DNA from 2 places in the Ruminococcus sp. MSJ-25 genome. Region 2 is predicted to be linked to the other one. Evidence: predicted binding sites of a transcription regulator. Region 2 holds the regulator's gene; the other holds the start of a gene.
What was found. Region 2 encodes LexA, which represses DNA repair genes until DNA is damaged. Its sites were predicted from a motif close to CNAACANNTGTTNG; they were not measured.

Region 1 (4,221 bases), on a different contig from region 2:
CTTGCCGTTCAGATATTCAAGTATACCTGCGTCAGTGGTGAATTTAAAGGTGAGCTTGTACGAATAAAGTGCCTGCGTTTTCACATTGTATGCACGGTTGACTTTATTTATTCCGTATTTGCCGTCGCCGAGAAGTGGATAGCCAATGTGAGCAAGGTGCGCCCTTATCTGATGCGTTCTGCCTGTGATAAGGTCAACTTCAAGAAGAGCAAGTTCATCAGCCTTGTTTTCCGCAAGCACACGATAAGAGGTTATCATGGTGCGGCTGCCCTGAAACTTTTTGTCGGATACCCTGACGGTCTTTGTCGTCTCGTCCTTTTGATGATAAGCCGTGAGCCGAGCAGACTTTTCCTTTGGTATGCCAACTGTCACACAAAGATAGAGTTTTTCAAGCTCTCTGTCCTTAACTTTTTGATTAAGCACACGCAAACTTTCAGCATTTTTCGCACATATGACGATGCCCCCTGTGTTGCGGTCGATCCTGTTGCAAAGGGCAGGAGCGAAAGACAGCTCCTCCTCAGGACGATATTCGCCCTTTTCATAAAGATAGTGCTGTATCCTGTTTATAAGCGTGTCCGCCGAGCCGCTTTCGTCCTCATGTACCACAAGTCCGCACTTTTTGTCGCAAAGGATAATATTCTCGTCCTCGTAAATAATATTCAGTGCAGAGGGTGCGGAAAGAAATGCAGGCTTGCCGCTGTCGGTATCAAAAAATTCGTCATTGATGTAAAGCTGCATAACGTCACCGCAAGCAAGCCGTGTGGATATCTCACAGCGTTTGCCGTTGACCTTGATACGCTTCAGGCGCAGATATTTGTACAGCAGATTTTTAGGCAGCTTCGGCACAGCCTTTGTGAGAAACTTGTCAACACGCTGACCTGCGTCATTCTGATTTATGGTAAATTCTCTCATGCCATACCTCAGAGCTTCACACGAGCGGAGAATCCTCCGTCAATAAGCTCGTCAAGACCCGTGCTGTCAGCACCGCTTTCACGGAGAAGCAGAAGAATTTCTGACATATCGCAGGCTTTGCCTTTACGGCGGGATATTTCCTCTTCACATTTGATAGCATATTGTAAAGGCTTTTTGTCAGCAGGGAAGTTCACATCTGAGCCTTGAGCGATGAGCCATTTGATGAAATCAACACTTCGCTTGTCAGGCTTGAGAACACCGTCCTGCTCAACAAAGTCAGCACTTTCGATAGCAGTGAGCAGGAAAGTAAGCCCGTTGCTGTCAGTGTCGTTGTAGTCCACATCATCAGAGATGAATAAGAATTTAAGCTCTTCCAGTTCACGCTTTGAGAGGGTGTAGTTATATTCGTCATATGATCTATTCATGTTACGTCCTCCTGAAATTATTACTATAGTGATATTATAACCTAAAGTGTGGGAGAATGCAAGAGGGGAGCGGTATTAAGTGAGGAATGAGGAATGAGGAATGGGAAGAGCCCTGAGCGCAGCGATTTTGCGGCATGACAAACTCTCCCGAATAATCTGTAGGGGCGAACACCGTTCGCCCGTGCTCAGGATTTGCTGTAAATTCAGGATTGTCGGGGAGAATTTTTTGCTGCCGAACCTTGTTGTTGCCGTGGGCTTATTACTTCGACGAGCGAACACCGTTCGCCAGTGCTCAGGATTTGCTGTAAATTCAGAATTGTCGGGGAGAATTTTTTGCTGCCGAACCTTGTTGTTGCCGTGGGCTTATTACTTCGACGAGCGAACACCGTTCGCCCGTGCTCAGGACTTGCTGTTAATTCAGAATTGTCGGGGAGAATTTTTTTGCTGCCGAACCTTGTTGTTGCCGTGGGCTTATTACTTCGACGAGCGAACACCGTTCGCCCGTGCTCAGGACTTGCTGTAAATTCAGAATTGTCGGGGAGAATTTTTTTGCTGCCGAACCTTGTTGTTGCCGTGGGCTTATTACTTCGACGAGCGAACACCGTTCGCCCGTGCTCAGGATTTGCTGTAAATTCAGAATTGTAGGGGTGCGGTGGGATAATTTTGTTTCTATATCAAAATGTTGTTGCCGTGGGTTTGTTTCTTCGACGGGCGAACGGTGTTCGCCCCTACACATACATCGAGCTGATACCGCAGGTTGAGTAACAATACCAGTCCGAAAAATTGTACATATACGCAAATTCAAAAAATATTGATAAAAAAGCCTTTACAATTAAAAATAATTGTAATATAATGATTAAAACAACTGTTCGATTGAGGAGGCATTTATGGATAAGTTTCAGCTTGTTTCAGATTATAAGCTATCGGGCGACCAGCCCGAAGCAGTGGACGCTTTAGTAAAGGGTATCGAAAGCGGCATGAGAGAACAGACCCTTATGGGCGTTACAGGTTCAGGCAAGACCTTTACTATGGCAAACGTTATTGCTAGGATAAACCGTCCGACGCTGGTGCTTGCCCATAATAAGATACTTGCCGCTCAGCTTTGCTCTGAGTTCAAGGAGTTTTTTCCAAACAATGCCGTGGAATATTTTGTGTCCTACTATGACTATTATCAGCCTGAAGCCTATGTGCCTAGCAAGGACGTTTATATCGAAAAGGACAGCTCCGTTAATGACGAGATAGATAAGCTTAGACATTCCGCTACCTCCGCTATCGCTGAACGACGTGACGTTATCATCGTTGCCAGCGTTTCTTGTATCTACTCCCTTGGCGACCCTGAGGAGTATAAGTCCATGGTGGTGTCTATACGTCGTGGTATGGAGAAATCCCGTGACAGGCTTATCGCCGACCTTGTGGGTATCCAGTATGAGCGAAACGATATAAATTTTGTGAGAAACAAGTTTCGTGTCAGGGGAGATGTGGTGGAGATATTCCCTGCAAATTCCACAGACACTGCCATAAGAGTCGAGTTCTTCGGCGATGAGATAGACCGTATCACAGAGATAAATGTTGTCACAGGCGAGGTGCTTTGCTCCCTTGCTCACGCTGCAATTTTCCCTGCTTCTCATTATATCGTCAGCCGTGATAAAATGCACGATGCTATCGAGGAGATAAAGCAGGAGCTTGACGAGCGTATCAAGTATTTCAAAGATAACGATATGCTTATCGAGGCTCAGCGTATCGCACAGCGCACTAACTATGACATCGAAATGTTGGAGGAGATAGGCTTTTGCAGTGGTATCGAGAATTATTCCCGAGTGCTTGCAAGACGTCCCGCAGGCTCTACGCCATTCACTCTCCTTGACTTTCTGCCTAAGGATTTTGTGCTTTTCGTGGACGAATCACACGTTTCTCTGCCGCAGGTAAGAGGTATGTATGCAGGCGACAGGGCAAGAAAGCAGACACTGGTTGACTATGGCTTTCGCCTGCCGTCAGCAATGGATAACAGACCGCTGACCTTTGATGAGTTCTATTCTCATATCAATCAGGCAGTTTTCGTGTCCGCTACCCCTGGACCTATCGAGCAGGAAAAATCGCAGCAGATAGTGGAGCAGGTAATAAGACCAACAGGACTTCTTGACCCTGAGATAATCGTAAAGCCGACTGAGGGTCAGATAGAGGATCTGCTCAGCGAGATAAATATGCGCACAGCTAAAAATCAGCGTGTGCTTGTTACTACTCTTACAAAGAAAATGGCTGAGGATCTCACAAACTATCTAAAGAGCTTTGACGTCAAGGTGAGATATATGCACCACGATATCGACACTATCGAGCGTATGGAGATAATCCGTGACCTGCGTTTGGGCGAGTTTGACGTGCTTGTGGGTATCAACCTGCTGAGAGAGGGTCTTGATCTGCCTGAGGTAACTCTTGTGGCTATACTTGATGCCGATAAAGAGGGCTTTCTGCGTTCTGAAAGCGCGCTTATACAGACCATAGGCAGAGCCGCTCGAAATGCCGAGGGCAAGGTAATAATGTATGCCGACACGGTGACACGTTCAATGGAAAAGGCTATCACCGAAACGGAGCGACGCCGTGCAATACAGATGAAGTTCAACGAAGAACACGGCATAGTTCCGAAAACTATCGTCAAGGATATAAGAGATGTAATAGAAATATCCACCAAGGAAGAGGTGGAATACGAGGCAAGGCAGAAAACAAAGCTTTCAAAGCAGGAAACTGCAAAGCTCATAGAAAAGCTCACAAAGGAAATGAAAGAGGCGGCAAAGCTGCTTGAATTTGAGCACGCCGCATTCCTGCGTGATAAGATAGCGGAGTTAAAGGGCGAGAAGAAATGACAGAGCTTTATTTATCCGATTTGATG
Region 2 (4,221 bases):
CTTCTTCTGCTGCTATTTCACGACAACTTTTACCCTCAATGACAAACTTATACAATCTTCGTTCCTGAGCTGGTTTCATCATTGAAAGCACTATTCTAACTTTCTCAATTTCACGCAGACGCTGTAATTCTTTCTTCTCTGCAATTTCTTCTGCTTCTCTGAGTTCAAATGGGTCAACAAAATCCAAGAATGCTTCATTATGGAATTGCTCAAATAAATCATCTTCATAACAAAATGCATCTAAATGTCTTGCATCTCGCATTTCACACCTATGGGTTTCTCTGTTATCATCAATAATCACTTTTCCCTGTGCGACAGAAAGCAAAACAAAAGGAATGTATCTGCCGATAACATCAGGATATTTATCCCACAGTTCTTCTTCGGTAAGTTCGGTAACAACTGCCCATTTTTCTGTGCCGGTATATCCGTCATATTCATATTTGAGGTTCATAAGTTTACAGTCTCTTATAAAAAGTTCTTCCTGATTATTTAATTTGTTGTTCTTTGTCATTTCCGTAATCTCCTTAAAATCTGAATTTTTGAATTTGGTTTGAAATCAAAAATTCGGAGATTACGGGTATTTAGCTATCTGGCACTGCCATACGGTATAAAACATAAAAGTCCTTTCCCAAGTAAGGGAAAAGACCTAATACTGCACGAAGCATAATCGAATAAAACAGCAACAAAAAAAGCACCGTCGAATCTGGACAGCAAAGAATACTTCTATTCTTCACTTATCCGGCTTCGTACGGTGCTTGGTAGTTTAGCAAATAAATTGCTTATCTCCGCTTACTCGATTAGAAATCGTTTCGATATTTACTTGTAATCTTCATCGCCTGCAATTCCTGCCATATCCATTCCTACGGATTCTGCGGAAGTAAGCGAGATTTAAGATGTGGACATTCTTGCATTTCTGACACTTCACACTCAAATGTCCGGTTGCGTCTGAAAAAACTCTCTGTATCCTGAACCCACAAATCGGGCAGAGAATATCACGCTCTTTCAGGCTTTCTGCTTCTACTCTTGACAGAAGCAATCTCTTTTGTATTTCAGGTGCTACCTGAGTCTGTAACCTCATTACGAAACACCTCCCAGATTTAATTCATTGGAAATGTATTCAAGGATATTGTGATACTCAAATAGTCCCATATCTCTCAATCTGATAACCAAGGCTGTATAAGATACTCCGATATAAGCTGCCATTCTACGAATAACTGCTTTTTCCTTTGAAGTAATGGTATTATCGCCATAAACTTTTATCGGATTTGACTGATTATATTTCGCCAAGGCATTTTCAATAATTCTTCTCGGCATAAGAAGCGAAGCTCCCATTGTATCTGCCTGCCACTCAACAGACGCAAACATCTGAGCCAGTTCCTCTTTGGAATAACTACGCTCACTGTCATACTCTGTATGAAAGCGTCCTTCACTCGGCATTGCATACATCTTACTCAAGATATGATGTGACGCTTCGTGTGCCATTGTAAACCTGCGACGTCCCTGCTCCTTTTCAGCAAGAAGAAATTTATCAAGTACGATGGTATCTTTCGGGAAAACAAAGGGAATAATTTTTCCGTCCTGATGTACCAGCAGTGGTGTTGCTCCATCTGCCAGAAAACCAATCCTACCTGCATCATCTTCTGCGAAAGAAGCGTATTCAATTCGTAACATAAGAAATTCTGTAATGAAATGTTCTATGTCGATGGATTGAATCACTCGATTGCTAAACTTATTAGCATAAGCTGTTATCAAGCCTTCGCTGATTTCTTCCAACTCGGCTCTTGACATATAAATACTCAAGTTGTGTCCACCTCCGACTCCACCTTGTCCGGCGGTGCAACTCCTCCGGCAAAGTTCTGTTGTATTTCCGCACTATCCAAATTGATTAGATAGCGAATTCCTTCAAGTGTTCTCATTCGTCTGTCCTCTGTTATAGTTCTTTGATGATGTGACGAGCCACACCCTGAATGCAGCACTCATCTACAATGATGTCTTTCATCTTTTTATTTTCCGGGTGGAGAATGATTTTCTTATTCTCATCATCTCGGAAGTAACGTTTCAATGTATTCTGATTATCCACAAGGGCAACTACTATATCGCCCTCTTTGGCTTCTACCTGCTTTTTGACAACCACAAGGTCGCCGTCATCAATCCCTGCTTCAATCATAGACTGACCGCTTGCTCTTAATATGAAGAAATCTCCTTTGCCGAAAATAGCAGTAGGAAGTGATACATATTCTTCAATATTTTCTTCCTCATACTGAGGACTGCCACAAGGAATAGAACCTACAATCGGTGTCTGTGTCTGTTCGCCACTGTACTTACGGGTCACATTGGTGCGAATCTCCTGCCCGTCGTACTCTATCATATTCTTCTCAGCCATCTCAACCAAATATTTATATGCAGTACCTCTTGCAATACCTACTGCTTCTGCAATCTTTGTTGTAGATGGAGACTCTCTTTTTTGCAGGTAGTATTCTTCAATATAATCTTTTATCTGTTTCATCAATTCGGGTCTCTTACTTCTCATACCTGCACCTCTCTTTTTTCTCTATCGGAAGCAGACTGCTTTCGATACTTTAATTATACTCAATCCACAAAAAATATCAATAGATTTTTTTGCAAAAAGAAAGAGGTGTCGCAAATTGCTAACACCTCAAAATTTCGTTGCTTGCACTGAAATCATTAACTCCAATGGCTTGCTATTTTTCTCTATTCTTATCTTTTCTTATACAATACAAGTTCCGGATTGTTGCCGTCTTTTTCATAGGTGCAAATAAGAATAAAATCCATATCTGCAACAACACCGAAACATCTGTCGCCGCCGTATTCACATTCAAGTTGATTGCCCAGATATGTCTTTGCGTCATTCAAAAACTTAGCTACTTGCCCGTTCGGAAGCCGGTACTCAAGATTCACATACTTTCCCACAAGGGCATTCAGTTTTTCCGCCTTTGGCATTCCGTCAACATTCAATTCGTTAATCTCGCTGATTAGCTTTTGCTTAAATTCTTCAAACTGACCATTATCACTAAGCTCATCATATTTCTTCCAGTAATCCAAAGTAGGAAGCAGTTCTTTCATATAAGAACGGGCTTGTTCCTCCGTGAAATTCTCGCTTACCATATTCTTAACGCAGACCTCAATCAAATCGTCCATATCATTGTAAGTATATGTTCCGTCGGCATAACACCACTTACAATAGTCCTCGTTGAAAGAACCGTCGTGATTGTGTCCGATAATATCATCATCTTCAAGTGGCATTCCGCAGCATTGGCAGATAAGCTTTCTCGGTGAGCCTAAAAGTGTATTTATGGAAACATCAAATACTTTGGACAGCAATTTCAATGTTTCCGTATTCGGAACCGTATCTCCGTTTTCCCAACGTGAAACTGCCTGACGACTTACAAAAACTTTTTCTGCAAGCTCGTCCTGCGACATTCCCTTTTGGGTGCGAAGTTCAAGTATAACCTGTTTTGTATCCATTATGCAGTACCTCCCTTACACTTTTATTATAGTCTCACGCATTATCTCAAACAAGCAACTCGCAGTTGCTGTCCTTATTACTCGGCTTTTTCGTTCACGGCTACATCAAGATTTTGATAACCGAGCATATAGCCTCTTTCGCTAACCTTTTACTTTTCGCAAAGCGGACTCATTTTACTCTAATTCCTGTCCCTCGCTTTCTTTTTGTTGCAGATAAAACATCGCTTTTTGCGTTTCAATCTCTGCTTTCAGTTCTTCTTCTGTAGGCAGATACAATTTGTACTTTGAAGCAAATAGCTGTTCATTTCCGTGCATAACAGAATAACGGGCAATATCATCATCGGTATCAGAGCAAAGAACAATACCTATTGTCGGATTGTCTCCCTCGCTTCGTTTTAACTCATCATACATACGAATATACATATCCATCTGTCCTACATCCTGATGTGTTATCTTTTCTGTTTTCAAATCAATGAGAACAAAACATTTCAGTATATAGTTATAAAAAACGAGGTCGATGAAGTAGTCCTGTTTTTCAGTACGAATATGCTGTTGTCTTGCCACAAAAGCATAACCTTTTCCAAGTTCCATCAAAAACTTCTGCAAATTGGAGAGAATGCTTTTCTCAAGGTCACTCTCGGAAAAATCAGTGTTTTGAGAAATTCCTAAGAACTCAGCAACTAGCGGATTTTTAATAAACTCCAGCTTATCATTCTGATATGATGCTGTCAGTTT

Region 1: the regulator LexA is predicted to act here: its motif matches at 2,196-2,209, upstream of uvrB (excinuclease ABC subunit UvrB).

Annotation. Positions count from the first base shown of each region.
Region 1 covers NZ_JAHLPI010000014.1:66,162-70,382, forward strand. The annotation lists gene KQH97_RS04440 (RluA family pseudouridine synthase) at 1-912, opposite strand, end outside; gene KQH97_RS04445 (hypothetical protein) at 921-1,337, opposite strand; gene uvrB (excinuclease ABC subunit UvrB) at 2,225-4,195, shown strand; gene KQH97_RS04455 (GIY-YIG nuclease family protein) at 4,192-4,221, shown strand, end outside.
Region 2 covers NZ_JAHLPI010000017.1:259,410-263,630, forward strand. The annotation lists gene KQH97_RS08260 (sigma-70 family RNA polymerase sigma factor) at 1-511, opposite strand, end outside; gene KQH97_RS08265 (ImmA/IrrE family metallo-endopeptidase) at 1,078-1,800, opposite strand; gene lexA (transcriptional repressor LexA) at 1,931-2,530, opposite strand; gene KQH97_RS08275 (zinc ribbon domain-containing protein) at 2,719-3,486, opposite strand; gene KQH97_RS08280 (YhcG family protein) at 3,661-4,221, opposite strand, start outside.